DNA from 3 places in the Proteiniclasticum sp. genome. Region 1 is predicted to be linked to each of the others. Evidence: riboswitches for the same ligand, from Rfam matches in the RefSeq annotation. Region 1 holds a riboswitch; each other region holds the start of a gene.

Region 1 (10,393 bases):
TTCAGACGATATGGTCATCGACTGAAGGAACTTTTGTATCATAGATTACTGTGCCATGAAGAGTTCAATGTCTTCATCCACTTCACCGATTGGGCTGATTCCGAATTTTTCAACAAGGACATTTGCCACGTTAGGTGAGAGGAATGCAGGTAGTGTTGGTCCCAGGTGAATATTCTTGACACCAAGGTGCAGCAGTGCCAGAAGAACGATGACCGCTTTCTGCTCATACCATGCAATGTTGTATGCGATAGGCAGATCATTGAGATCCTCAAGTCCGAAGATCTTCTTTAGGGTAAGCGCAATGACAACCAGGGAATAGGAGTCGTTGCACTGTCCTGCATCAAGCACTCTAGGAATTCCGCCGATGTCACCCAATGGAAGCTTGTTGTATCTGTATTTTGCACAGCCTGCAGTGAGGATAACTGAATCCTGTGGAAGCTTTTCAGCAAATTCAGTGTAGTAGTTTCTGGAGTTCATTCTTCCGTCGCATCCTGCCATAACGACAAACTTTCTGATGGCGCCGCTCTTCACCGCATCCACTACCTTATCTGCCAGTGCGATGACCTGTGCATGAGCAAATCCGCCGACGATCTTTCCTGTTTCGATTTCTGTTGGTGATTTTAGCTTCTTGGCCATTTCGATGATTGCAGAGAAATCTTTGATGCCATTTTCATCAGCTTCGATGTGTGTGCATCCTGGGAATCCTGAAGCACCTGTTGTAAAGATTCTATTTCTCAGGCTTTCATTTCTAGGCGGAACGATACAGTTTGTCGTAAAGAGTACCGGTCCGTTGAAGGATTCAAATTCTTCGACCTGTTTCCACCAGGCGTTTCCATAGTTACCCACAAAGTTGTCATACTTTTTGAACTCAGGATAATAGTGAGCAGGAAGCATTTCACTATGGGTATAGACATCCACTCCTGTTCCCCTTGTCTGCTCAAGAAGCTGCTTAAGATCGGTAAGATCATGTCCTGATATCAGGATAGCAGGTTTATCGCCTACGCCGATGTTGACTTCTGTCACTTCAGGATTACCGAACATGGAAGTGTTGGCATCATCAAGAAGCGCCATCGCACTCACTCCAAGCTCTCCTGTCTTCAGTGTCAGGGCAACAAGCTCATCTGCAGACAATGTATTGTCCAGTGTTGCAGCCAGAGCCTCATAAGTAAAGGCATATATGCTCTCGTTCTCTTTTCCGATATTCAGCGCATGATGTGAATATGCAGCCATACCCTTAAGTCCGTAGGTGATCAGTTCTCTAAGAGATCTTACATCTTCGTCTTTAGTCGCAAGTACACCGACAAGTCTCGCCTTCTTCAGCATCGACTCCCTATCTGAAACAGCAAATGAAGCAGCGTCCGAATATTTATCAAGACCCGCTGCTGATTTCAGGCTCTCTCTATAACCGATCATCCTGTTGATCTGACCCTCAATAGCCGCTTCATCAAAGTTTGCATTGGTGATGGTCATGAAGAGTGAATTGATCACTTCATGGTTGATCTCGCTTATCGCGGTGACATCCAGTTTTCCGTTAACTACGATCTGCGAGATTCCTTTGATGGTGTAGATCAGAAGATCCTGCAGATTAGCCACTTCAGGGTTCTTTCCACAGACACCGATGATTTCGCACCCGGTACCCCTTGACGCTTCCTGACACTGATAGCAGAACATGGCCTGTTGATCTTTAATTGACATATTTATTCCTCCTTAAGATGTGAACTGTTTTACAATTGCTGAATTACGAACTAAAATGATAAATAAATGTAATTATCCTTGACCTAAGAATTCACAATTATTTAGAGTGATTTCTTAATATTATTATGATATTTTAGTTTATTAGAAGTAAGATTATCGGATTTCCGATAATGCTGATTTATTTCTGCTTATGACTGAGATCTTCAATCAATCTACGAGATGATTATAATAGAACAGTAACTATAAAACTGTAACATCTGTTACACTTTATGAAATATAATATTTTTTACGATATGCAGATAGTTTATGAGAATGCAGCAGCATATAAGAGAATGGCAGTTTCCTTTGAGGCAGCTCTGACTTATAATAGACGGATATGAAGAATATCATATGCCTGAAAAATATGACGAGGTAAAAGCATGCAAATCAATATGATTAATTTACAGAAGAATTCTTTATTCAGAAATATGAGTGAAGAAGAAATCAATAGAATCTTAGATTTTACAAACTGCATACAGGAAACATACGAAAAAGACACGATCGTGATCGAGGAAGGGGAATCGTGTGATACCATCGGATTTGTTCTGGATGGAACACTGACCATACAGCAGTATGGAAGAAGCGGTGATGCGTTGACCATCAACGTTTTCAGACATGGAGACTGTTTCGGCGCACCTCTTCTCTTTACCAGTCACGCGAAATATCCCTTTACCCTTGTCACCACTACAAAAAGCACAGTACTCTTTATCCCCTTTGCACAGATGAAGCATATGCTGGAAGAGAGCAGTACATTCAATCTCAACTACCTTACTTTTCTCTCCAATCATATCTTCGTTTTGAAGAACAAGATAAAGATACTGGCACACAACGATGTTCGCTCAAGGCTCATGATCTACTTCTCCAAAGAGATGGAATTTGCAGGAGATGCCAGATTTAAAATGAGACATAAGAAGACCGAAATCGGAGAAATCATCAAGGTGGCAAGACCCTCTGTCTCAAGGGAACTTTCCAATATGGAAAGAGACGGTCTCATCAGCATCAAAGGCAGTGAGGTAACTATTCTAGCCCCTGAGGACTTCATACTGTAGTGTGAATAATACGACATGTAGATAAGATTTCACTTTTCAACCGACACAACATGTAGTATAGTAATCCTGTAACAACACAATATATTGAATATTATCGTCGCAAGAGCAGGGAAACAGGTTAGATTCCTGTGCGGTGCCGCCACTGTAAGAGATCATTCTCTAAGCCAGATTGCTGCCTTGATGACGCTCAGCCACGCTTTACGTCGCATAAAGCAGGTCTGCTGAAAAGTGGATCTCTCTTTGCCTGTAAAGAAAGATCCACTTTATTTTTTGGAGGTACAATATGGAAAACAGACAGTTCACCCTTCTGAATGTGCAGAAAAGAGACGGTAGAGTCCTGCCCTATGACCGAAGCAAAATCGCAACAGCACTCACGAGAGCCTTTCAGGCTGAGAAGATGCCCTTTACGGAAGAATCCATAACCGAGCTCGTCCTTTGGGTAGAAGAGCAGATCAGTAAGGATGCCAGGTCTTTGCCTGTCGTAGAAGAGATTCAGGACTTTGTCGAGCTTGCCCTTCAGACCAAAGGCTATTTCAACGTGGCAAAAGCCTATATCCTATACCGAAACCACAGAAGCAGAACAAGATCGATGAAATCAGATCTTATGAAGATCTATGAACGCATCACATTTGAAGATGCTGAAAATGATGATCTGAAAAGAGAAAATGCCAATGTAGATGGAAACACAGCCATGGGCACCATGCTGAAATACGGTTCAGAAGGAGTTAAAGACTTTACGAAGCTGTTTGTCCTCCATCCGGAGCATGCAAAAGCCCACGAAGAGGGACTCATCCATATCCATGATATGGATTTCTACAACTTCACCACAACATGTGCCCAGATTGATCTGAAAAAGCTTTTTAAAGGTGGATTCTCCACAGGACACGGTTTTCTGAGAGAGCCTCAGGATATTCTGAGCTACAGCGCCTTAGCCTGTATCGCCATACAGTCCAATCAGAACGATCAGCATGGCGGGCAGAGCATACCGAATTTCGACTATGCCATGGCGGAAGGTGTCCGCAAGACCTATGTGAAGCAGTTTAACCAGAATCTGATAAAAGCGCTGTCACTGTTCTCCGTAAGCTGTGACGAAAACGAACTGAAGACAATAAATCAGAACTTAATGATCCAAGGTATCCACAACCGCATGGGAGATACACAGGAATTTGAAGAGGCGCTTAGAAAACACTTCACAAAAAATAGTCTAAGCAAGGAAATGATTGAGAAGGCCATAACCTTTGCAGGAAATGAAGCAATGCTAGAAACGGACCGAAAAACCTATCAGGCTATGGAAGCCTTTATCCACAACCTGAATACCATGAATTCACGGGCAGGTGCACAGGTTCCGTTCTCATCCATAAATTATGGTACGGATACAACTCCTGAAGGCAGAATGGTGATGAAGAATCTTCTGCTGTCTCTTGAAAGAGGGCTGGGAAATGGTGAAACACCAATATTCCCGATTCATATATTCAGAGTGAAAGATGGCGTAAACCTCAATGAAGGCGAAGTAAATTTTGATCTGTTTGAACAGGCAGCCGCCGTCAGCGCCAAGAGACTCTTTCCGAATTTCTCTTTTCAGGATGCACCATTTAATCTAAAGTATTACAGAGAAAATGATCCCGAATCTGAAATATCATATATGGGCTGCAGGACAAGAGTCATATCGAATGTCACAGACCCGTCTCTTGAAACGCCCTACGGAAGAGGCAATCTCAGTTTTACCTCAATCAATCTTCCAAGACTTGCCATTCTGTCAGAAGGAAGTGAAGAGAAATTCTTCGAGAGACTTGATCTTGCACTGGATCTTGTGGTCTCCCAGCTTCTGGACCGGTTCAGCATTCAGAAAGCGAAAAAAGCGAAGAACTTTCCTTTCCTTATGGGTCAGGGTGTATGGAGAGGCAGTGAAGAGCTCGCTCCTGAAGATACCCTGGAAAACGTACTGAGGCACGGTACACTTTCAGCAGGCTTCATCGGCCTTGCGGAAGCGCTCGTTTCCCTTACAGGTGCTCATCACGGAGAAAATCAGCATTCAAGAGAACTCGGTCTTAAGATCGTTTCTCACATGAGAGAAAGGATGGATCGGGAAAGCCAGATAAGAAACCTGAATTTCTCACTCATCGCCTCCCCCGCTGAAGGTCTATCTGGGCGGTTTGTCGCTTTAGACAGGAAAGAGTTCGGCAAAATTTCAGGAGTCACAGACAAAGCCTATTACACCAACAGCTTCCATGTACCGGTTTTTTACCCTGTGACCTCATTCGAAAAAATCGACATAGAATCACCGTATCATGAACTGACAAATGCAGGCCATATCACCTACGTGGAACTTGATGGTGACGCTGGGAAAAACCCCAAGGCATTCATGAAAATCATAAGACACATGCAGAAATCCGGTATCGGCTATGGTTCCATCAATCACCCTGTGGATTTCGATCCCGTATGCGGTCATCATGGAATCATAGGAGATGTATGCCCAAGATGCGGAAGAACCGAAGAAGATGTGCCGTTTACAAGAATCAGAAGAATCACAGGTTATCTGGTAGGCTCCCTTGACCGGTTCAACAATGCAAAGCTCAGCGAAGTCAGGGACAGAGTGGTTCATGGTAAAGGTCAGAATAATGCTTAGAATTGCAGGTATTGTCAAAGAGTCAATTACCGATGGTGAAGGATTAAGGCTGGTCATTTTTGCCCAAGGCTGCGCACATAAGTGCCCTGGTTGTCACAACCCCGAAACCCACTCCTTTGAAGGCGGTTACCAGATTGAAGATGAGGAAATCATTGATCTCATTCTGAAAAACCCTCTCCTGGATGGTGTCACGTTCTCAGGAGGGGATCCACTCTTCCAGGCTGAAGCTTTCCACCAGCTGGCGCTTCTGATCAGAAAAAAAGTCACTCCTCATCATCCTCACTTTACGATCATGGCCTATACAGGATTTACCTTTGAGAGACTACTCGAGCAAAGGGATCTTTATATACCGCTTCTTCATGAAATCGATGTGCTCATCGATGGACCTTTTGTTGAATCTGAAAGATCGTTTGATCTTAATTTTAAAGGTTCATCCAATCAGAGAATACTTGATATGAGAGAAACACTGAAAACGGAGAAGCCTGTGCTATATAGGATGTAACAGAAGATTTAGGAATAGGAAAGACTTTGAGTAACCCGCTAGGCGTGTGATGTGCTCAAAGTCTTTTTTTGTGTTTACTATTTAAATACCTGAGTGCTCTTCAGGTGACTGATGAAATCATCATTGTTTTCCGACTGACTCATCATCCGTATAAGATCCTCTGTAACCCGATCAGCACTTCCGCTTGAATTCATCTGTCTTCTGATATTCATGGTCATTTCATACTCATCTGCTGACAGAAGGGCATTTTCTTTTCTCGTTCCTGACTTGTAGATATCGATAGCAGGGAAGACTCTTCTTTCCTGAAGTCTTCGATCAAGGTGCACTTCCATATTTCCTGTACCTTTAAACTCTTCGAAAATCATATCATCCATTCTTGATCCCGTATCCACTAGAGCTGTGGCAAGTATTGTAAGACTTCCGCCCTCTTCAATGTTTCTTGCGGCCCCAAAGAACTTTTTAGGCATAATGAGCGCTGCAGGATCAAGCCCTCCTGAGAGTGTTCTTCCAGAGGGATTTACTGTAAGATTATACGCTCTTGCAAGTCTTGTTATGGAATCCATAAGAATGACTACATCCTGTTTCTGCTCGACCATTCGTTTGGCGCGTTCAAGAACCATTCTGGCCACCTTTGTATGATGATCCGGTTCTTCATCAAATGTGGAATAAATGACCTCCCCATTTATGCTTCTCTGCATATCCGTAACTTCTTCCGGTCTTTCATCAATAAGGAGAACAATGATTTTGATGCTGGGATGATTCAGTGCGATGTTCTGGGCAATCTTCTTCATGATGGTGGTCTTACCGGCTTTAGGCGGGGCAACAATGAGACCTCTCTGGCCTTTCCCCATAGGGGCCATAAGATCGATGATTCTTGTGGAAAGATCATTTTCGGATGGTACTTCAAGCTTTATCCGCTCTTCAGGATAAATCGGTGTGAGCCTGTCGAAATAAGGTCTTCCAATGGATTTCTCAGGGTTTTCCCCATTGATTTTTTCGATGTAATTCAAGCCCGCAAATTTCTCCCCTTCTCTGGGATAACGGGCATACCCTATGACTTCATCCCCTGTTCTAAGATCGAATCTTCTGATCTGAGGTGGCGAAACATAGATATCTTCAGGACTTGTCAGATAGTTCTGACCTCTAAGAAATCCGAAATTGTTCATATCAAGGATTTCAAATACACCTCTGCAGTCAAATTCATTGGAGTATTTTACTCTTCTGGTGTCCTCGTTTCGAATAAAATTATAAGTTTCATTTCTAACTGCAGGTATCTGCGAATCAGATACTGACTTCTCTACATTATTCTGTAGAAGGTCAGTGTTTCCAGCTGGCTCATCAGACTGATCAGGTTCCGATACACGTGTTTGTGCCGTTTTTTCCTGAGATTCACCAACTTTCGGTTCATTCACTGCGGCGGAGTCATTCACTTCTGCAGCTTCTGATGAATGAACATTTTCCATCTTTATTTCCTCTTTAACTTCAGCTTTCATGATGTCATCAAGAAGCGAAATGAGTTCACCTTTCCGGTACTTCATCAGATTCTTTATCTTATGTTCTTTTGCAAGAATTCTGAGCTCGTCAAGTTTAAGCTTTGACAGCTCCTGTATTTTTTCATTGGACATATTTTTACCACTCCTTATATAGGGGTCTATGGATATTTTCTATTAATTTTCATAATATATGCTCATTAAGGAAATTATGATTTGAATTTATCAGATTTGCTGCAGAACCATGCAAGAGTTGCATTAATTTTATATGATCACTATTCAGAAAAAATCGCTGTACAATTTTGATTGAAATTTCTTTTAAACGTATATACTTTGAAATCCGACAAAGATGCTGGTCATTCAAGATATTTCCGAGAATCAGTTTTGATAAGATTATGCACTTGTAAATTGAGCTTATCTTATATCAAAAATATAAAAAAGTAAAGTGAAAAGACATCATCTCTCACTTTACTGTACTGTAGAAAACCTTACTTACTCCAGCTTTCAGGCAGTGGTAAGAAAGACAGCATTCATTTAAAATGCTGTCTTTTATCTTTCACAGATTATCTTTTCACGCAGGCGTTGATGAATCCTTTAAATAGCGGATGAGGGTTGTTTGGTCTGCTCTTCAGCTCCGGATGAAACTGCGAAGCCACAAACCATTTATGTCCCGGAATCTCGATGATTTCCACAAGATTTTTCTTCGGATTGATTCCACTGAATCTCATACCCTTATCCTCAAATAACTTAAGATAATCATTGTTGAACTCGTATCTGTGACGATGTCTTTCGTAAATGGTATCCCTTCCATAAGCCTCTTCCGCAAATGAACCACTGCTCAGTTTCGCTTCATACAGGCCGAGTCTCATTGTTCCACCCTTCTCCTCAATGTTGATCTGCTCAGGCATCAGGTCAATAACAGGATCTGATGAGTTCTCATCAAACTCGCTGCTGTTGGCATTTTTGAGTCCAAGCACATTCCGTGCGAATTCAATGACCGCAGTCTGCATACCGAGACATATCCCAAGAAACGGAACATTATGAGTCCTTGCAAATCCGATAGCGAGAATCTTTCCTTCAATTCCTCTTGTACCAAATCCTCCCGGAACAAGAATACCTTCAACATCAGAGAGTTCCTCTTTCAGATTGTCTTCTGTGAGATTCATCGCATTGACCCACTTGATCTCAACCTCTACTCCATTCGCAAGACCTCCATGTGAAAGAGCTTCAACGACGGAAAGATATGCATCATGAAGCTCCACATACTTTCCGACAAGTGCAATTCTGACCTTCTTCTCCAGATGCTTCATCTTGTGCACCATAGCTTCCCATGCACTATTGTCGATAGCATCACAATTAAGACCGAGCTTCTCACAGACAAGTGTATCTAACCCTTCCTTATGGAGCATCAGCGGTACTTCATATAGTGTATCTGCATCAAGATTCTGGATAACTGCCCTTCCTTCAACGTTGCAGAAAAGTCCGATCTTATTTCTCAGCTCCTCCGGAATCTCCTTCTCCGATCGGCAGACGATGATATCAGGCTGTATACCGATGCTGCGGAGTTCCTTTACGCTATGCTGTGTCGGTTTTGTCTTCAGTTCTCCGGCTTTGCCTAAATACGGCACCAGTGTCACATGGATAAACAGGACATTATCCTGACCTGCATCATACTTCACCTGTCGTATGGCTTCAAGAAACGGAAGAGATTCGATGTCACCGACAGTTCCGCCAATTTCCGTAATGACAACATCCACTTCTTCAGACCTGGAAACGCTGAAGATCTTCTCTTTGATTTCATTCGTGATATGAGGAATAACCTGTACAGTTCCACCAAGGTAATCCCCTCTTCTTTCTTTGCTGATGACGTTCCAGTAGATTCTTCCTGTGGTTACATTGCTGTCCTGAGAGAGATTCTCGTCAATAAATCTTTCATAATGTCCAAGGTCAAGATCTGTTTCTGCACCATCATCAGTGACAAAAACTTCTCCGTGCTGATAAGGACTCATGGTACCGGGGTCCACGTTGAGATAAGGATCAAATTTCTGTATGGTCACCTTCATTCCTCTGTTCTTGAGCAGTCGACCCAAAGAAGCTGCCGTGATTCCCTTACCAAGAGATGATACGACTCCACCGGTGACGAAAATGTATTTTGTATTTCTCATTTTTTTCTCCCTCCGCCTATTGACAAGTTCTGTTCATTTGGTATAATTGGAATTACCCCATAAATATAATGGGGTAATTATTGAGTAAATTAAATATAAAAATAATGATAGCATACTTTTTTCCCATACGCTACCATTATTTTTGTATTTCATTGCTCTTTTTTTATTATAGAGTTTTCTGGTTTCTGGTAATCCTGATGAACATCTCGTTCCTGTCGCCCGGATCCCCTGCAATTTCAAGACGATAACGGATATAGATATCGATGGTGTCTGCCGCTCTACCAACCGACAGCTGATCCGTTTCCAGAGCCATGGACATTGCACCCACGCTCATCTTATAGACAAAAACATCTTTATGGTGCTCTCTAAACACCATCCTTGATTCAATATTCCCAGTCCGAACAATTTCTAGATGATCCTTGTCTATAGACAGCTTCGTAAAGACACCCTCCATCCCTGTTAGGACGCTTTCTTCATAGGAAACGAGAGTTTTTCCGTCACTTTCTTCGAGATTGCCCAGATAAACAACCTCTATTGGTTCTTCATTGAATTTATTGCTTCGTACTTCTATCTTGACTTTATTCATCTTACACCTCTTAACTGTCATGCTATATATTAACTTATTTTAAGAATCATTCTCTTAAAAATTAACAGCGTCTTAATATTTATATTATAAACTATAATAAGTTACATATCAGTAGAATCACAAAACCGCGCCTTTCATTTATGAAGGTTTTTATTGATGATTTATGATATTCGCGCAATAATAGTATAAAGATTGAAAATATGAGGTGCAGCATGAAAGCATTAATTCTGTCGGTTTCGAC
Region 2 (10,393 bases), on a different contig from region 1:
ATGAGTATGGGGTCAAGAACCTCATGAGAGTTGGAAGCTGCGGATCTATGCAGGAAAATGTGAAGATTAGAGACGTTATCCTGGCCAGTTCAGCTTCAACGACCTCATCGATCAATAAGAACAGATTCAGAGGTATGGACTTCGCAGCTACCGCAAGTTTTGAACTTCTGCACACTGCATATACCAAAGCAAAAGAACTGGGTATCGACGTTCATGTAGGCAATGTCCTCAGCTCAGATATCTTCTATGATACAACTGGGGCAGCAAAGCTCTTTATGGATGCAGGAACACTAGGTGTGGAAATGGAAGCTGCAGCACTATATACTGAGGCCGCTCTTGCAGGCGTCAATGCGCTGACATTACTTACAGTTTCAGATAGTCTGATTACCGGAGAAGAAACAACAGCCCAGGAAAGACAGGAAACATTCAAGGAAATGATGAAGATTGCACTGGAGACCGCAGTAGCAATGGCATAATTCAATCAGAAGGTTAAAGAAGAAGTGCTGAGCACTTCTTCTTTTTAGTTAATTAATAAAAATTTATTGATAATCGATAAATTTAATGCTATGATATGAATATAATAAATAAAATTTATGAAAGTTGGTGTACTGATGAAAAGAATGTCTATTTCCTTATTCCAGATCGGTGTCCTGTTTATTACGCTCTGCATAGTGCTGCTATCCATATTCTGGCTGCCCGATACTGCGGCTTATTTTGCAGAAGAAGCTCCTGAGTGGGCTTATCTGAAATGGCCGCTTCTTGCAGGAATCTATGTGACGCTGGTTCCCTTTCTCTTTGCCATAATTGAAGGACTCAGGCTCAGCAGAAGAGTAGCAGTGAATGACGCGTTTTCGCGTAAATCTGTTCAGCATCTGAAAAACATCAGAAACAGTGCATTTGTCATTTCAGCCATGTATCTTGCTGGAACCATCGTGCTTTCAAGGCTGGTCGATATTTCACCTGGAATAGGACTGCTTGCCATAATCATTATGCTCGCATCTCTTATGCTGGGTCTGATCAGCGGCATTTTGGAGGAACTTTTACGTAAGGCATTGGAGATCAAAGAAGAAAATGATCTCACTGTTTAAGGAGGGGATATAATGGGTATAATCGTAAACTTGGATGTAATGCTTGCAAAAAGAAAAATGAGTGTTACAGAGCTTTCAGAGCGTGTCGGAATTACCATGGCCAATATCTCGAATCTGAAAACAGGTAAAGCCAAAGCTGTCAGATTCTCGACTCTTGAAGCAATCTGTAAAGCGCTGGACTGTCAGCCAGGGGATATCCTCGAGTATAGAGAAAATTAAAGTGAGAGAGGTAATGTATATGGATTTTGAACAGATCAGAAAAATCGATGATGAATTCAGGAGAGTTGAAGCGACATATGAGATTTTCAATGAAGATACGCGGCTGAACGGGTCACAGGCTGCAAGAGTGGAGTTTCTGACAACTGTCCGCTATATTGAAAAATACCTGCAGGAAGGAATGAAGATTCTGGATATCGGTGCCGGCGCCGGTGAGTACAGTCTTTATTTTGCAAAACGGAACTTTTCTGTTGATGCACTGGAATTATCAGAGTCAAATATAAGAGCTTTTGAGAAGAAAATCCGAAATGATATGGAACTTAAGCTGATAAAGGGGAATGCCATCAATCTTTCGATGTATCAAGATTCATCTTTTGATGCTGTTCTTCTGCTTGGGCCGCTCTACCACATTGAAAACATGGAATATCGGAACCTGTGTCTGAGTGAGGCAAAACGAGTGCTCAAGCCTGAGGGAAAGCTTTTTGTATCATTTATCAGCAATGACATGGTTATTCTTACAGAGTTCAGTTACAGAAATGATTTCTTTACCGATGATTCTTATGATCATGAAAGCTTCAAAGTGAAAAACTTCCCTTTTGTATTCTATACTGTTGAGGAGTGCAGAGAAATTCTAGCTGGTGCAGGGCTTAGTACACTTCATGAGATCGCTTCAGATGGCGTATCAGAACTTTTGGAGGATAAAATCAATACTCTGGACAAGAAGTCCTATGATCAGTATCTGAAGTATCATTACCATATCTGTGAAAAGCCGGAAATGATTGGGAGAAGCAATCATCTGCTGTATGTTACAGCAAAATCATCCATGAAATAAAAGAGCTGATACTTTTTTATTCATTTTTGATCAAATAATCCCTTTGACATTATGTAGTCAATGCCACTATACTAAGAATATAAATTAAAACTGAATAGTACTTTAGGTATCTTTGCATCAAGCAGAGATTTAAAAGGGAAAGAGGTTTGAATCCTCTACAGCCCCCGCTACTGTGTACAGGGATGAAATCTTCAGTAACCACTGAGCAATGCTCGGGAAGGTGAAGAGAGTAAGAAGATCTGTAAGTCAGGAGACCTGCCTATCGTAGTATGAATATTTCATAGCTTCGGAGGGAGGTTTGTGAGTTTTTTCTTTTGCAAAAAACACATGGATTATTCCATGTGTTTATTTTTTTGGAGGTTTACATGAAACGGGTGATAATTGCAGGGATCAGCAGCGGAGTGGGAAAAACAACGATCAGCATGGGCATAATGAGAGCACTGGCAAGAAGGGGCAGAAAGGTAATTCCATTTAAAACCGGTCCTGACTATATAGATACGGGTTTTCATCATGCTGCTACAGGAAGAGCTTCCGTCAATCTGGATTTATGGATGACCGGAGAAGAAAATACAAAATTTATCTATGGGCTACACAGAAATGAAGGAGATTTCGCTGTAATTGAAGGTGTTATGGGATTATATGATGGTCTGGGTGATGAGAGATCTACAGGAAGCACTGCTCATCTGGCCAAGGTCATTCATTCACCGGTCATTCTCATTATGGATGGATCTCATATGGCAGCTTCAGCTGCAGCTGTTGTTCTGGGATTCAAAGAATATGACCGTAACGTCCCCATAAGAGGGATCATTGTAAATAATGTGTCTTCAGAATACCATTTCAGACTGATCGAGGAAGCCATCACACGGACAACGGGCATTCCCTGTCTCGGATATCTGCCGAATAATCCTAAGCTCAAAGTACCTTCTCGCCACTTAGGACTATTTCAGCAGGAGGAAATCGAGAATATCGATGGTCTCATGGACGAGGCTGCTTCATTTATCGAACAGCACATCGATCTGGATCTTCTTGAAGAAGTATCTGAAGTTTATGAAGAAGTACCTCAAAATATTTCTATCGATCCACGAGCGTTTCTTGAAAATATCTGCAAAGATCTGAAACTTGGAGTAGCGAGAGATGAAGCGTTCTCATTCTACTATGAAGACAACATCAGGCTTCTCGAATACATGGGATTTGAAATTATTCCTTTCAGCCCTCTCCATGACAGTACGCTCCCGGATAATCTCGATGCGATCTATATTGGAGGCGGATATCCTGAACTGTATGGTGAGAAATTATCCAGTAACAGAACTTTTCTTGATTCCATAAGGGCTGCACTTGATAGAGGCATAGACACTTATGCCGAATGTGGTGGATATATGTATCTTATGGAAGGAATTGAAGACTCCGAAGGAAAGTTCCATAAAATGACAGGGTTCTTTGATGGATACTGCAAAATGACTAAATCCCTTCAGCAGTTCGGATATGCTGAAGTGCGGACTGAAACAGGAATTAATTTCAAGGGGCATGAATTTCATCATTCGAGGTGGACGGGTCCAGCTGAGACATCTCTGTCTCTTTCACTGAGCAAGCCCAAAGAACTGGGAAACCCAGTAAGCTGGAAATGCGGACAAAGGAAAGGGAACGTTCATGGTGCTTATGTACACATCCATTTTTACAGCAATCTTGAAGCGGTTAAGTCAATCGCGAGGGATATATATGAATCGAGGAGGTCAAGAAATGAAAACATTACAAATCAGAAAACAGACTAAAAACCAGATGCTTGTACAGATGAGTCTTCTTATCGCATTAAGTTACCTGGGATCACTCATCAAGATCCAGGGGTCTATTGCCCTGGATGCACTTCCAGCCTATTATGGTGCACTTATGCTGGGACCTTTGCCTGGTGCGGCAATAGGAGTTTCTGGACACATTCTGACTGCTCTGACCAGTGGGTTTCCCATGACGCTTCCCCTTCACCTTTTCGTTGCATGTTCAATGGGCGTCACTGTAGGTCTCTTTGGCTATCTGGCGAAAAACGTAAATCAGATCATGGCAGCAGCAGCAGGTGTTTTATTCAACGGACCTGTGAGCACATTAGGCGCAGCTTATGTCGCGTCACTCATGGGTCTGGGATTTTCAGGTAAAATCATGTTTTATGCGCTGATTGTGCCTCTGACACTGACATCAGCAGTGAATGTCCTGGGCGGACTGCTCCTTTACCGCACAGTCGTACGTTATATGAGACAGGAGAAAACACATGAAGTATCGTGATCTGAATCTGATTCCGTGGGATGAGGAAAGCTATCTTGTCATATCCTGCGACAGTGCGGGCGGTATTGGCGATAAATCAGGAGACATCATCACGACAGATCCAAGGACATTAGGCTTTCACACAGCTCAGGTTGCATTAATGGAAATGCTGTCCATTGGGGTTTATCCCTTTTTTCTCTCCAATACCTTGTCTGTGGAAATGGATCCGACTGGATGCGAAATTATACATGGTATACGAGATGCGCTAAAGATTTTCGATCTTCACGATAGAGTCGAAATCACTGGAAGCACTGAAGAGAATATCCATGTTATATCCTCAGGAATGGGACTTACGCTCCTAGGCAGAATCAGCACAAAGGAATTCAAGTTTCCTGAAACTCGGAAAGATGATGTTGCCGTGGCAGTTGGCCTACCCGTCTGTGGTCAGGGTGTACTAGATGGTGATGAAGCCGGTCGGTTCAGTCTTAAGGCGCTGAAAAAAATACTCGGTAAGGATTATATTCATGAGATCATACCGGCGGGTTCAGGCGGAATCATTCATGAAATATCGGAACTTGAGCAAAGGTCCAGTCTGATTTTTGAAAAAGGGGATACAGATACTCATGATATTTATACTTCAGCTGGACCCGCAACATCAGCACTCATCACTCTTCATAGAGACCATCTGGAACAGCTGAAGAAAGACCTCGCAATCCCGATGGTGATCATCGGAGAATTTATATGCGGAGAGGAACGTGAGAACAATTGGGAATAATCACTTTAGTCACAGGTGGTGCAAGAAGCGGTAAAAGCACTTTTGCCGAAAATATAATGTGGAACAAGACCGATGTTTTGTATATTGCCACAGCAGTTGCCTATGATGAGGAAATGAAAGAAAGGATTAGACTGCATAAGAATCAGAGACCAGAAACATGGGAAACCTTGGAAGCTTATGACCATCTAGCTGAGAAACTGTCTGAATCAGGTATATTTTATGACGGAATTCTACTTGACTGCGTCACTGTGATGCTGACAAATCTTCTTTTCTCCATTGAAAGCTTCAACGAAGAAGAAGTTAATGAAGAATTCTGGCGCACATTTGAATCTGAGACAATCCTTAAGATAAAGAAACTGCTTCGCTCCGGGCGAAGTATCACAGACCGGTTTATTCTGGTGACCAATGAAATCGGGATGGGACTTGTTCCGGAAACCGCATTTTCAAGATACTTCAGAGATATGGCAGGAAGAATCAATCAGATGATCGCAAAAGAAGCGGATGAGGTCTATCTGGTCGTATCGGGTATACCAATGATGATCAAAGGCGGAGACAAATCATGAACACTTTTCTTCTGATGCTTCAGCTGTTTACAAAAGTGCCGATTAGGAAGGAAGTCCCATTTGATCGGAGGAAGTTTAGCCGCGGTGTCGTGTTTTTTCCGCTGATCGGTCTTGTTATCGGGATCATGGTCAGCCTACCCACCTATGCCGCGGAGCGATATTTCGGAAGAGAAGTGTCTGCAGTCATTATGATCTTCTCTGCAGCAGCCGTAACGGGCGGCCTTCATCTTGACGGTCTTGCAGATACTATGGACGGTATTCTTTCAGCTAGAAGCAGAGATAAAATGCTTCTCATCATGAAGGACAGCCGTATCGGTACCCATGGCGTTCTGGCTCTGATCTTTACGATATTCGTCAAATACCAGTTTTTAATTAAAGTGGAAAGCAGTCTATTTATGTTAATGGTGATTGTTCTACCCGTAGCAGGAAGAACAGCCATAAGCGTTATGCTGCTAGGGTCACGCTACGCGAGGGAGGATGGTCTTGGTAATCTGTTCATCGGAAGAACAGAAGACATCGAATCGGTTGCCTCAGGTATTCTCGGAATGCTCATCACATTCGCTTTCCTTGGGTTAAACGGGATCGCGGCATTGGGTATAACACTTGTACTCACTGCGCTCTTCAGGCTGCGCCTGGATAAGATACTCGGCGGTCTTACTGGTGACACATTGGGCGCATTGAACGAGATGGCCGAACTGACCTATATTCCAATATACATCCTGATTGAAAGAGGGGTGAATCTTCTGTGACAACATATTATTTCGTCCGGCATGGAACAACGGATTTTAACGGTCTTGGTGTATATTTCGGGAAAACCGACAGCCCGCTGAATGTGGAGGGTATTCTTCAGGCCAAGGCATTAGGCGTATCTCTTTCAAAGGTCAATTTTGATGAGATCTACACAAGTCCCATGAAGAGGTGCGTAGATACAGCCAGGTTCATAACAGATAAAAGAATGCCTTATGTACTTGATGAACTCAGCGAACTTGATTTTGGACGGTGGGAAGGACTGGATTTCAGACAGTGCAGTGAAAGAGATCCTGAAGAGTTCAGAAAGTGGTCTGCGGATTATCGAAATACAGCTCCTCCGGAAGGCGAAAAATACACCGAATTCTACACCAGAGTAAGGAGATTCTATGAAGAGATCCTTATGCAGAAAGAGGGAACGATGCTGATTGTGGCGCACAAAGGTGTGCTCCAGCTCCTTGTCTCCCTGTTCCTCTCTGACAGTGACAGTCTTTTCTGGAATTTCAACTTTCTTCTTGGAAAATACAGCATCCTTGAACGATATGAGGACCACTGCACGATCAACAGACTAAATGTATAGAGGAGAATCACAAATGAATAGAAACATCATGATTCAGGGGACCTCATCATCCGTCGGAAAAAGTATCCTCACTGCAGCTTTGTGCAGAATATTTACCGAAGACGGATTCCGGGTTACTCCCTTTAAATCCCAGAACATGTCTCTCAATTCCCATGTGACCATGGATGGATATGAAATGGGACGTGCTCAGGTCCTTCAGGCTGAAGCCTGTAAAATTGCGCCTCGTGTCGAAATGAATCCTATTCTACTGAAACCCTCCACAGACCAGATGTCTCAGGTCATTGTGATGGGAAGGGTTTATGAGTCCATGAATGCCAAGGACTATTTTCTTCACAAATCTGAACTGAAAAAAGTCATCATGGACGCGTATGACAGGCTTATGGAGTCAAGTGACATCATCGTCATTGAAGGTGCAGGAAGTCCCGCGGAAATCAACCTCAAAGAGGACGATATCGTCAATATGGGCCTCGCTGAAATGGTTGATGCACCTGTAATTCTTGTGGCAGATATCGATCGTGGTGGCGTCTTCGCTTCCATCTACGGGACAGTCATGCTGCTCACGGAAAAGGAAAGGAAGAGAATAAAAGGAATCATCATCAACAAGTTTCGAGGAGACATCACTCTTCTTCAGCCTGGTATCGAACAGATCGAAAAGCTCGTTGGCATAAGAGTGCTCGGAACTGTGCCATACTTCAGCCATGATCTTGATGATGAGGACAGTGTGGTCGACTGGTCGAAGTTTTCAAGAGGCAGCGGGTCAAGGCTTGATGTGGTCATCATAAAACTTCCATATCTTTCCAATCTTACAGACTTTCAGCCTTTATCCCTTTTCAGAGACGTCAACCTCCGTTTTGCTGATCTAGGCGATGAGCTTGGTACGCCGGATCTTCTGATTCTCCCTGGAACGAAGTCTACTGTAGAAGCGATGAAAAGCATCAAAGCTAGCGGTATGGAGGATAAGATACTCGCCTGTCATGAAGCGGGAACTGTCGTCATGGGCATATGTGGAGGATATCAGATGCTGGGCAGGAAGATCATCGACAGACATGGTGTAGAGTCCGATGAGGAAGAGACTGAGGGGATGAATCTCATCGATATGGTCACCACATTCAGGGAGGTGAAGAAGACATCTCTTGTAAGCGGGAACAGCTATTTAACTGATGCAAAAATCAGAGGGTATGAAATCCACATGGGCGAGAGTGAGCATGGCGTCGAATATGTACCGCTTAATCGACTGACAGAGAGAAACAATGCTCAGATAATCGAGACTTCTGAGGGCGTGCTCGACAAAGAAAATGGTGTCCTCGGTACTTATCTTCACGGGATATTTGACAATGCAGGTTTCACTAAAGCGCTACTTTCCTATATCTGTTTAAGAAAAGGATTCATACCCCATGAAGAGAACATACCTGATTTCTGGGTGCATCGTGAAAATGAACTCGAAAGACTGGCGGAAACCGTACGGAAAAACATCGACATGGAGGCTCTATATGCTGTTCTTCACAACTGATTTCAGGGTTATCACAGCGGCCCTGATCCTGGACTTCACCTTTGGTGATCCTCAGAATCTCCGTCATCCTGTAATGGCAATCGGATACTACATTGACCGGTTTGAGGCGAAGTTAAACAACATTTCTGATACAGAGGCTAAAGGAAAAGCCAAGGGACTTCTCCTGTGGATCAGTACCATAGCAGTCACATTATTATCTGTAATCGGCCTTATGATGATCGCACTCACCATCCACCCGCTGGCTTACCAGGCAGTAAACATCGCTCTCCTGTGGATGGGGATCGCAGCGAAATCACTGAAAAAAGAAAGCATGAATGTCTATCATGCAGTCTGCAGTCAGAACATAGATGAGGCAAGGCAAAGGCTCTCCTATATTGTAGGCAGAGATACCCGGAACCTAAGCTTCGAATCCGTTATTCTGGCGACTGTGGAAACCGTTGCAGAAAACACCTCTGATGGTGTGATTGCGCCTCTCTTCTATGGACTCATAGGTGGTGCGCCTCTTATGTGGGCCTATAAAGCTGTAAACACCTTAGATTCAATGGTGGGCTATACCAGTGATAAATACAGGTACTTTGGGTATGTCTCGGCGAAGATGGACGATCTGTTCAACTACATCCCTGCAAGACTGACCGCGCTTTTTATGGTTGCCTCTTCATATCTCCTGGGTTACTCAGGAAAAGAAAGCTACAGGACATGGAGAAAAGACTGCAGAAATCACAAAAGTCCAAATTCGGGACACCCAGAGGCAGCGGCAGCAGGGGCTTTAGGTATCCAGCTGGGTGGCAGCTCCATATATTCCGGCAGGCTCGTACATAAACCCTATATCGGAATAAGAAAAAGAGAACCGCAACCTGAGGATATCAGAAGGACAAACAGAATGATGCAGACTGCAGCTGTGCTGTTTCTTGGCATCAGCGGTGCCATCATTAGGGTATACATGAAAGGAGGGGTCTAAAATGAATTATCACGGTGGCGATATCTATCGATATACAGATGAGATGACGGATTTCAGTTCAAACATCAATCCCCTAGGGGTGCCAGAAAGCTTTAAAGAAGTGCTGCTTGGTGAACTGTCCTCTGTGACCCGATATCCCGATAGAATGTATCGCAAACTGACCCGTTCCATCCATGACTATATAGAGAAGAGTGAGGATGAAGTGGCTATCGTTCTTGGCAATGGTGCAGTAGAAGTCATCTACAAGGCCATGCAGGCACTGCCTGTAGAGAGTGTGATCATTGCAGCACCAACATTCTCTGAATATAGAAGGGCTGCAGAGCTGTCAGGGCTCAGGTTCAATGAAGTGATCCTGTATGACCGCTGCGGAAGACTAAGGACAGGGGCACTCATCGATGTCATTACTCAGCGTACCCTGGTTGTTCTGTGCAATCCGAACAATCCTACGGGCACACTGACCCCGAGAGATGATTTCCTTAAACTGCTGGAAGTTCTGAAATCCCGTGAAGGTTACCTGATGGTGGATGAAACCTTCATAGAATTCACATCGGACTATCCGGGCTCAAGCATCATTGATGAAAGAATGGATAATCTCATCATCATTAGGGCACTGACAAAGTATTACGGGATGCCTGGTATAAGGCTCGGTTATGGGGTTTTCCATAACAGAGAACTTGGACAGAGGGTCAATTGGCTGATGGAACCCTGGCATATCAATACTTTTGCAGATCTTGCAGGGCAGACAGTGCTTTATGACAGAAAGTACCAGGAGGAAACAAGAAAATGGATCAGAGAAGAGAGAGCTTTTATGATGAATGAACTGAAAAAGCTTACGCAGTATACTTTTCTGACCACCGAATCAAATTTTATACTG
Region 3 (10,393 bases), on a different contig from region 1:
AATAAAAAGAATGGAGACTACAAGGAATCTTCCGTTTACGGTGATGGTGATGGATGTCAATGGGCTTAAAATCACAAACGACGCGTTCGGTCATCATCTGGGAGACAAGCTCCTGACAAGTACAGCAGAGATCATCAGAAATGTCTGTCGTGAAAATGATGTTCTGTCCAGAGTGGGCGGAGATGAGTTTGTCCTTCTTCTTCCAAAAACTACTTCTGAAGAAGCGGATGCCATCAAAAAACGCATTGTGGAAAAAACGAGCAGAACCTGTATCGGACCCGTATCCATATCTTTGGCCATTGGTTATGCGACAAAAGCTAAAGTCAGTCAGAATATACTGGAAGTGCAGAAGGTTGCGGATAACAACATGTATCGGGATAAGCTGAAGAACGGCAAAATCACGAAGAGCAGAATCGTTCAGACAATACTTACCCTCATTGATGAAAAATTCCCTCACGAGCGTGAGCATCTGAAGTATGTCGCCTCATATGCGGCTGAAATTGCTCAGTCTATGGGTTTCAGAGAAAATGAAGTCGAAAGGGTGAGGACAGCAGCACGTCTTCATGACATCGGCAAAATTTCCGTACCGAAGGAAATTCTTTTAAAACCCGAGAAGCTGACCTTTGAAGAATACGAAATTATAAGGAAACATGCAGAAACAAGTTATCAGATCCTGAAATCAGTGGAGGAATACGCAGGTATTGCAGAGGATGTATTATACCACCATGAGAGATTAGACGGCAAAGGCTATCCTGAAGGACTTGGGGGTCACGAGATTCCGCTTAATTCGAAAATTATAGCCGTAGCTGATGCATATGAAGCCATGACCAGTGACAGGCTCTATCAGAAAAAAAAGACAAAGGAAGAGGCAATCATGGAACTCAGACGGTGCTCCGGATCGCAGTTTGATCCCGTCATAGTTGAGACCTTCATCCGTAAAGTCCTCACTAAAGATGAGTACCCGGAAAATCTGCGCTGATCTGGAATTACGGTTTTGTTTGACACTTGTATATACTTAAGGTAATATGATTAGATGTAAAGAAACAGAAACGTGAAAGAATAGAGGTGAAGTAAATGGCAAAACCAATAGTAGCAATCGTTGGTAGACCTAATGTAGGTAAATCGACATTGTTCAATAAGCTGGCAGGTCACAGGATTGCCATAGTAGACGATACACCCGGTGTAACTAGAGATAGGATTTATGCAGATGCAGATTGGCTGCAATATGAATTTAAATTAATCGATACTGGTGGTATAGAACCGAAGTCAGATGACATCATACTGGCACAGATGAAGAGACAGGCGCAGATCGCAATAGATACAGCAGATGTCATCATCTTCCTTGTTGATGGTAAGCAGGGACTGACAGACTCGGACAATGAAGTGGCTACAATGCTAAGAGTAAGCAAGAAGCCGATTGTGCTTGCAGTAAATAAGGTGGATAACCTGAAGGATGAAGCCAATACATACGAATTCTACAATCTGGGCATCGGCACGCCAATAGCCATATCCTCAGGACAGGGCTTGGGGCTTGGCGATCTTCTCGATGAAGTTGTCAGCCATTTCAACGAATACGAGACAGAAGAAGACGATGAGTACATCAGAGTCGCTTTTGTAGGAAGACCTAATGTGGGTAAGTCTTCTCTGATCAATAAGCTGGTAGGAGAGGAGCGCTCAATTGTTACGGATATTCCGGGAACAACAAGAGATGCCATCGACAGTTACATTGAATCCGAAGAAGGCAAATTCATTCTGGTGGATACAGCAGGACTTCGTCGAAAGTCGAAAATCAAAGCGGAAATCGAACGATATTCCGTGGTGAGAACACTGACAGCCATCGAAAGAGCAGATGTTGTAGTACTCATGGTAGATGCTGAAGAAGGTGTTGCTGATCAGGATGAGAAGATCATCGGATACGCACATGATATGAAGAAAGCCATCATGGTTATCGTAAACAAATGGGATCTGATCGAAAAAGACGACAAGACAATGGATAAGTATCTGAAAGAACTCAAAATGAGTCTTAAATTTATGCAGTATGCGCCATATCTTTTCATATCGGCTTTGACAGGACAAAGAACTCATAAAGTTCTGGGCATGATCAGAAACTGCTATGACAACTACAACAAGAAAATCGGTACAGGAGTACTGAACGATGTCATTGGAAAGGCTCTTCTACAGAAAGAACCTCCGATGATCGGTACAAGAAGACTCAAAGTGTTTTATGGAACGCAGACCGGTGTTAAACCTCCGACATTTGTGTTTTTCATCAATGATACTGGGGCCCTTCATTTTTCCTACTCGAGATATATTGAAAATCAGTTAAGAGAAGCATTTGACTTTTCGGGTACGGGTATTAAAATCGAATATCGGGAAAAGAAAAAAGATTAGCTGAATAAACTAACCTCCGTGAACTGGATAACCGGTACACGGAGGTTTTATTAATTTTATATAGTATGCATAAAAATGAATATTATTATCATGATTCTGTATTTTATATATAATCATGACTATCATTTCTTCATTGCATGAATAGAGATAAACCCTTATATCATAATGGTTTGTTCACATTATTGTTTTTGAATTGATACTAATTAAACAACTTCAGGTTGTATAATTAATGTATAATCTCATTCAGGAGGGAGAGAAATGAAAAAAATGGCAAGAAAGTTTTCGATTTTGCTTGTTATCATCGTTTTTTTCTCGTGGTCGGGATTTACAGCTCTAAATGATTTCAACGGGAACCCTAATGCCGACCGTCTTTTAGATGTTATGGCAGCTGACGACATCAGAGTGACCACAGCGAATCTTAATCTGCGAAGCGGACCGGGTACCAGTTATAGTATTCTTGCTGTTATCCCTAAAGGCACTAAGGTGAATGTGATCAGTGTCTCAGGCAATTGGGCTAAAGTGACCTATTCCGGTAAACAGGGTTATGCCAGCATCTCCTATCTGACTAAGGTTACTACCAACATCATGGTGACTACGGCAAATCTTAATATGAGAACCGGACCTGCCACAAGCTACAGCATCATCAGAGTTATTCCAAACGGTGCACAGGTGACTGTGTTAAGTACCAGCAGCGGCTGGGCAAAAGTGACATACGGCGGCAGCACAGGGTATGCATCACTTAGCTACCTCAAGCCGGCAGGCACGACTACTCATCCACCGACATCAGCAGATATCAGAATCACTACGGCAGAACTGAATCTCAGAAGCGGACCTGGAACCAGCTACAGCATTATCGCAGTGATGCCTTCAGGAGCCAAGGTGACGGTACTAAGTGTTTCTGGAAGCTGGGCAAAAGTGACTTATGCAGGAAAAACCGGATATGCACATACCGCTTATTTAGTTAAGCAGGGAACCTACGCGTCATCTACGGTCATCACGAAAGGTCTTGTTACTTCAAGTTCCAAACAGATTGCACTGACATTCGATGCGGGCTGGGAGTATGCGACGACAATCCCACTGCTTAATATGCTCGACCGTTATGGCGTCAAGGCAACTTTCTTCCTGAGAGCATACTGGGTAAGAGACAATCTCGCTTTAGCAAAAGAGATTCTTAAGAGAGGTCACAGTATCCAGAATCACTCCTTAACTCATCCTCATATGAAGACGATGACAGAGAGTGAAATCAGAAATGAATTTGTACAGTCGACGAAGATTTTCAGAGATTATCTGGGCATCACACCTAATCAGTTCAGACCACCGTTTGGGGAGTATGATTCCAGAGTGCTGAAAATTGCAGGAGAACAGGGTTACAAGTACACAGTAATGTGGTCGATAGACACCATTGACTGGGCTGAGTCATCGGGAGGGGTAACCATCACTAAGGACTACATCACGAATAAAGTGCTGAATAACGTCACCGACAAAGATATCGTACTGATGCACATCGCTTATCAGAAAACAGTAGACGCACTGCCAAGAATGATCGAAACACTGAAGAGCAGAGGCTATACGTTCAAGACTGTGCCTCAGATGGCGCCTTAACATCGTATGAATAATATGGAAATGAAAAAAGAGGTGGACAGCTGTTCACCTCTTTTTAAATAAAATAATTTTGATTTTCGTATAAAAAGGGGGAAAATCCCGAAGAAGTTCGGGGTTTTTCATGCCTTAATTATGATAGAATTATGGAAATCAGAAAATAAGGGCAGGTGTTAGTGTGCAAAATGAGATCAGCTTTAAAGAAAATACCGGATTCATTCTGATTTCAACAGGGTTTCTGCTTCTCATAACATCCTTATACTTTGAACATACGCGGGTAAAACCTGTAATGATGATCACGGGCATTGTACTTATGCTTGCTGCAGCTCTTAATGAGGCTATTACAAAGAAAAGAAACCAGACATTAATGGAGACTTTCAGCCTTGTTCTGATTCTTCTGTGGGGGATACTCCACATTATGATCTGGTAATCACGTTAACATCTTAATCTCCCTCATATCATCCTATAGTAAAGAACCGGACCTCTGGAATAATCCAGAGACCCGGTTCTACTTCTTATAATAACTTTCTATCTGATTGTTCACATCTTACAGGCCTCATGTGAGGCTGGTACTTGTCTCTAAGCCTTGTAAGCAGGCTGTAGAGAGGTTTGAAAAGAAAGAGTACCACAACGAAATTGGATCCTCCATGGATTAGGTCAAAGGGAATGCCTCTTGTCCAGTAGACAATTCCATAGGAAATTCCGTAAAAGAAGGATTCGAAAATCGCAAAGACAAAGCCGAAGGTGAGTCCGAAAATTAAGGCTGTGATGGCATATGGCCATTCTGAATGCGTCCTTCGATGAAGCAGTGCAGAAATTCCGATCAGGAGCGGCCAGATGAAGTAATAAACCAGCAGCCATGTCTGCACGCCATAAAAGAAGATTTCTGTAGTTGAAAAAATCAGTGCAACGATAAAGGTCTTTCTGAATCCGAATACCGAAGCATAAACCATAAAGAGCAGAGTGACAATTTCAACATTAGGGATCAATACCAGCGCCATTTTCCCTGCGGTCAATGTGGCGCTCAGGAGTGGGATGAGGACGATATCCCAGACGGTGAAGTTAGAATCCCTTAACTTCAAAAGTGTACACGTCCTTATCATTTACTGGTATTTCTTTTATCCCTACCATGGCATCTTCCCCATTGATATTAATGTTGAAAAATTCTTTCGTGATATCTGTTTTGTACCCCTTAAGTCCGATAAGCATTGGACCATACTGTGTTTCTTCTGTCTCGAGCTGAAGTTCTTCACTGTACTGTCTAAGCAGACCTTCCAAGTAAAGTTCATCAGATCTGAAGCTTTCACTGAAACTGATGTCTTCACTTTCAATGATGATGTTGATGGTGACTTCTTTGCTGCCTTCTTCACCTTTTGGTGAAAGTGCCTTGTAAACGCCCAGGCCACCCAAGAGCAGCACCAGAATGATCAGCACCGATGTGATTTTTTTGTTCATGTTTTTCCTCCTTGCTGTACTTGACGTACAAACGAATAATTAATCCACACAATAAAGCAGAAGGTGTTTAGAGAAAAGGTGTACAAGGGGAAAATAAAAAGCACCCTTATGGGTGCTGCAAATAGATCGTTCAACAAATACACAATCTATTCTGACACCTCATGACCCGTGAGGAGATTCTCAAAAATATATAGGCAGGTCTTCCGGCTTGACTATGTAAAAGAGTTATCCTTCCCAGAAATATCCAGTGGATCAATTAACTCTTAAGAGTCTTACGGCGGCGGGACCGCACAGGCTTAACCTGTTTCCCTCTTAGTGCCAAGATGCTATCGTGGCAACCTATATGATTAAAATTCTATTTTATTGTGTTTCTTATAAGTCCATTATATCAGATAAAACGAGAAGTTCCAGTGTGTGAAACAGGTAGTTTTTACACTGATTCGGATAAAAAATTATCATTTTCCGAGGAGACCACTGTAAGAAGGAATGCCAAGGGTGACCTGCTATGGTATACTGATTTCTGTCAGATTTTCATCGATATGATACATCAGAGATCTTAACTGACAATGGACAAAACGAAAAGAGGGATAAAATGTCTATGAAGGAACATATAGATTATGAGAAAGAAACAGCAAGGCTTGAAGAGACCATATCTTATATCGTTAGAATCATATCACTTGTTGTGGATAAAAGACTGAAATACAGACAGGATATGAGAGAAGCTTTTACGGAGCTTGATGATATGGACAGCAGCCTCAGCTATGCGAATATACTTTTGAATACAAAACTTCTGGATTCACTTGAGCAGAATTTCAGCCTGCTCAAGAGATCAAAGGATCACCCTTATTTTGCCAGAATGGATATCAGGCAGTCGGATAAGGACAAATTGGAAGAAATATACATCGGGAAAATATCTCTATTTGATGAATCTATGGACACACCGCTGGTTGTCGACTGGCGTGCGCCCATTTCCAGTGTCTATTATGATGGCAGACTAGGCAGAACGAGATACAGCGCCTATGGAGAAGAATTTGAAATCGATCTTCATCTTAAAAGGCAGTACACCATTGAAAACGGAGAGCTTAAGCATTTTGTGGATGTGGATATTTCCATGTCTGATACCTTTCTGCAGGCGACACTGGAAAATCATGCCAGTGACAAGCTGAAGGACATCGTCTCCACCATTCAGGCCGAGCAGAACGACATCATAAGAGCAGACATCCATAAACCGCTTATCGTTCAGGGCGTAGCAGGAAGCGGTAAAACAACCATTGCGCTTCATCGGATTGCCTATCTTATCTATACCTATTCCGATTCGTTTAGTCCTGAGGATTTCATCATCATTGCACCGAACAATCTGTTTCTTGACTATATTTCAGGTGTACTTCCTGAACTTGGCGCAGAGAAGGTCAGGCAGACCACGTTTATTGATCTCATGATGGAAATTCTTGGTCAACGCTTCAAGCTGACAGATCAGAACGAAAAACTGTCCATGCTTCTTCGCAGTGACAGTCAGAAGGAAACTGATATAAGGATCCGAGCATCAGCATTCAAGAACAGCATGGTGATGAGGGATATCCTTGAAGAACATCTGAAAAATCTCGGTGAGCACTTTCTTCCGGATGAGGATTTCATCTTTGATGGGGACGTGCTCTATACCCGAAAATACCTTGATGATATGTTTCATAACAGTTATACCTACCTGCCATACTTCAAGAGGATCGATCAGATCAGACAGTATCTGGAAAGTAAGGTCAAGGAAGCTGTAAGCAGCAGAATTTCGAAAGTGGAAAATATCTATGAGAACAGGATGAACAGAGTGAGGCTTAAAGAAGCTCCATCTGAAGAGCGTAGAGGAAAGCTGAAAGAGCTGATGAAAATGAGGGATGAAAGAATCGGTGAGCTGAAAAAGAGCAGAAAGAATCTCATTCGTGACTATTTCAGGAAGATGGATTATGAGGATACCCTCACCTATTATCTTCAGCTGATGACGGACGAAAATTTCATTTCAGGTTTTGTCGAGGAAAAAGACTTTGAAGTTGTGCAGTACGTGGTCGAAGATACCCTCAGAAGGGCGAGAACCAAGGAGCTTGAAATTGAAGATCTTGCACCGCTGGCCTACATGCACAGCAGGCTCTATGGAGTGGAGTCTTCAGTTAGGGTGAAGTATGTGGTTATAGACGAAGCTCAGGATTTCAGTGATTTTCAGTTCTATGCTTTAAGAAATATCCTGAATACCGACAGATTCACAATACTTGGCGATCTTTCTCAGGGGATTCACATGTACCGGTCCATAAGTGACTGGACATACCTCAAGAATCATATTTTTAAAGAAGAGACCAACTATCTCACACTCCTGCAGAGTTATCGTACGACAATTGAAATTATGGAATCTGCAAACGAAGTGCTCACAAGGTCACCCATCAGAGATCTGACCCTGGCAAAGCCGGTTGTAAGACATGGCAAAAAACCTGCTGTTAAAGCATACATGAGTGAAAGAAATCTTATAAGAGGAATTCTGAACACCATGAACGCATGGACAGAAGAAGGATATACAACCATTGCTGTCATCACGAAGACTGCAGCAGATGCCGCTCATCTGCATAAAGCTCTCAAGCAGTCAAAAGACCTTGACATCAGCCTGATCGGCGAAAAGGCAGTTCACTTCACTGAACGGTATGTGGTCCTTCCTGCGCACATTGCAAAAGGCCTTGAATTCGATGGAGTCATTGTAACGAATCTGAATGATGCATATAAAATCACAGAGCTGGATGCCAAACTGCTCTATGTTGCCATGACACGAGCAATGCACAGACTTTCTGTGCTTTTCCTGGAGGGCAGTAATCCGTATTTCAGTCAGGACTGAAAAAATAAGACCGCATTCCTCTGAATGCGGTCTTGATATTTCACTGAAACGTTCTTATTTCGCCAAAATATGTTAATCAATATTGATATCAGACACAGTGGTTATAGGTACTTCTGTAAACCCCATGGATTCGTAAAGCCTAAGTGCATCTGTATTTTCTACTGTGACATAAAGGTAGAGCGAGTGGAAGCCTTTTTTATACAGCTCAAAGGCTGCGCGGTTTATAAGAAGCGTGGCGTAGCCGAGCCTCTGATCTTTCTTACGGGTAAAGGTGTATGTAATGGTGGGTTCATCACGATAAAGACAGACAAGGACTCCTGCGCTGACCTGATCATTCTCCATGAGGAGAAATGAAGAATCCTGCATGAAGGGTCCATAGCAGCCCCTGTAAACCCGTGTGATCTCGTCGATGGTCTGAGTGAGGGTTTCCCCCTCGTAATCGACGGTATCTCTGTAGGCATCTAGAAATGCATCTGCCATGACCTCAAGATAGGAGAATTCCGCAGGAACGAGCTCATGAGAAAAAACCATAGGTTCGTCACTTAACCTGAGACTCATACGAATTCTTTTTGGCATGAACACCACCTCCTAAGGTTATTCTACTATATTTTAGGTAGGATTGCGTTGTATTGTCAAAATAATTCAGCTAAACTTTAAGTTAACAGATGAAAGGAGCATTATAGATATGAAAATTCTTCACGTAGCGGATTTACACATCGGAAGATACTTTAATGGCGTATCATTACTGGCGGACCAGAAAAAAATGCTGAATCAGATTATAAATGTCATTAAAGAAGAGGATCCACAGGTAGTCATCATAGCCGGGGATATCTATGACCGGTCTATTCCAAGGGAAGATGCAGTAAAAGTGAACGACGGATTTCTCACAGAGCTCGTCAGACTGGGGAAGAAGAACATCCTCATTACAGGTAATCATGATTCCCATGAAAGAGTGGGATTTCTCAACTCACTGCTCGAAGATAAGGGACTTACAGTGGAAAACAACGTAAAGAGGCCTCTGAGATGCATCACCTTAAAGGATGAATTCGGACCTGTGGAAATCTATCTGTTTCCATATCGGGACACGGCTAATCTCAAGACAATCTATGAACTTGAAACTTTCAGGGATGACACACTTGTTTATGAAAGAATATTCAAAGAAAGCGTAAAGAAGAACACCAACAGAAAGGTGCTTGTCTATCACGGTTTTGTTGCAGGGTCAAACAAAGAGGCGGTTGTTGAAAGCGAATCCGAGCGGATTCTTTCAGTGGGCGGACATGACTATATCCGCACCAACGTCTTCGAGCCGTTCAATTATGTGGCTCTAGGACATCTTCATAAACCTCAGTGGGTTGTGGAGGGGAAAATCAGATACTCAGGCTCTCCGATGAAATACTCCTTTTCTGAAGAAAATCATAGAAAAAGCATCAGCATCATCGAACTGAATGAAGACGGGAAAGTCGATCTTAAGGAGATTCCTCTGGTTCCGGAAAAAGATGTGGTGACCCTGCAGGGCAGCTTCAATGAAATAATGAACATGAAATATACGGGTAATCCGGAAGATTATATCAGAGTGATCCTTAAGGATACAGAAGAGATTCTGGAGCCCATGATGCGTCTGCGCGTAAAGTTTCCCAATATCCTTGAACTGCAGAGGGAAAGGGATCAGAACAAGATTCTCAATGAGTATAAGGATTACAGCATCATTCAGAAGAAAGACATCACAAAACTCTTCAAGGACTTCTACAGGCTGAAGAATGACAGGGATATCGAAGAGTCAAACCTGGATGTGATCCGAGAAATTGTTGAAAGTCTGGAAGGAGGGAGTATTCTATGAAACCACTGGATCTGACCATCAAGTGTTTCCTTGGGTTCAAGGAAAAAACGGAAATTGATTTCAGGCCATTATACGAAGACAAGATCTTTCTCATCACAGGTCCTACAGGAGCGGGAAAGACTTCGATATTTGATGCGGTATGCTACGCTTTATATGGTGAAGGAAGCGGAGAAACAAGAACCAAGGCAAAGTGCTTCAGAAGCCAGATGGCTGAGGAAAACGAGGAAATGGAGGTCTCTTTGTCA

What was found. Region 1 has a riboswitch for cobalamin ahead of RTX25_RS05000 (anaerobic ribonucleoside triphosphate reductase). Riboswitches for the same ligand answer to the same signal wherever they lie in the genome.
Region 2: linked by a shared signal. The riboswitch ahead of RTX25_RS11125 (cobyrinate a,c-diamide synthase) and the one ahead of RTX25_RS05000 (anaerobic ribonucleoside triphosphate reductase) in region 1 are both predicted to bind cobalamin.
Region 3: linked by a shared signal. The riboswitch ahead of RTX25_RS12685 (hypothetical protein) and the one ahead of RTX25_RS05000 (anaerobic ribonucleoside triphosphate reductase) in region 1 are both predicted to bind cobalamin.

Annotation. Positions count from the first base shown of each region.
Region 1 is NZ_DAMBTF010000006.1:100,314-110,706, forward strand. It holds gene hcp (hydroxylamine reductase) at 46-1,695, opposite strand; gene RTX25_RS04995 (Crp/Fnr family transcriptional regulator) at 2,127-2,783, shown strand; adenosylcobalamin (AdoCbl) riboswitch at 2,866-3,007, shown strand; gene RTX25_RS05000 (anaerobic ribonucleoside triphosphate reductase) at 3,067-5,409, shown strand; gene nrdG (anaerobic ribonucleoside-triphosphate reductase activating protein) at 5,402-5,911, shown strand; gene rho (transcription termination factor Rho) at 5,989-7,536, opposite strand; gene RTX25_RS05015 (CTP synthase) at 7,965-9,566, opposite strand; gene RTX25_RS05020 (DUF1934 domain-containing protein) at 9,733-10,152, opposite strand; gene RTX25_RS05025 (MGDG synthase family glycosyltransferase) at 10,365-10,393, shown strand, end outside.
Region 2 is NZ_DAMBTF010000021.1:505-10,897, forward strand. It holds gene deoD (purine-nucleoside phosphorylase) at 1-476, shown strand, start outside; gene RTX25_RS11110 (DUF2975 domain-containing protein) at 612-1,088, shown strand; gene RTX25_RS11115 (helix-turn-helix transcriptional regulator) at 1,101-1,307, shown strand; gene RTX25_RS11120 (methyltransferase domain-containing protein) at 1,327-2,136, shown strand; cobalamin riboswitch at 2,224-2,414, shown strand; gene RTX25_RS11125 (cobyrinate a,c-diamide synthase) at 2,502-3,905, shown strand; gene RTX25_RS11130 (ECF transporter S component) at 3,874-4,407, shown strand; gene RTX25_RS11135 (hypothetical protein) at 4,394-5,161, shown strand; gene cobU (bifunctional adenosylcobinamide kinase/adenosylcobinamide-phosphate guanylyltransferase) at 5,152-5,724, shown strand; gene cobS (adenosylcobinamide-GDP ribazoletransferase) at 5,721-6,473, shown strand; gene RTX25_RS11150 (histidine phosphatase family protein) at 6,470-7,051, shown strand; gene RTX25_RS11155 (cobyric acid synthase) at 7,065-8,561, shown strand; gene cbiB (adenosylcobinamide-phosphate synthase CbiB) at 8,542-9,519, shown strand; gene RTX25_RS11165 (aminotransferase class I/II-fold pyridoxal phosphate-dependent enzyme) at 9,521-10,393, shown strand, end outside.
Region 3 is NZ_DAMBTF010000028.1:17,576-27,968, reverse strand. It holds gene RTX25_RS12710 (PAS domain S-box protein) at 1-979, shown strand, start outside; gene der (ribosome biogenesis GTPase Der) at 1,075-2,391, shown strand; gene RTX25_RS12700 (SH3 domain-containing protein) at 2,650-3,993, shown strand; gene RTX25_RS12695 (hypothetical protein) at 4,169-4,420, shown strand; gene RTX25_RS12690 (hypothetical protein) at 4,506-5,072, opposite strand; gene RTX25_RS12685 (hypothetical protein) at 5,053-5,445, opposite strand; cobalamin riboswitch at 5,621-5,803, opposite strand; gene helD (RNA polymerase recycling motor HelD) at 6,038-8,311, shown strand; gene RTX25_RS12675 (GNAT family N-acetyltransferase) at 8,384-8,887, opposite strand; gene RTX25_RS12670 (exonuclease SbcCD subunit D) at 8,997-10,148, shown strand; gene RTX25_RS12665 (AAA family ATPase) at 10,145-10,393, shown strand, end outside.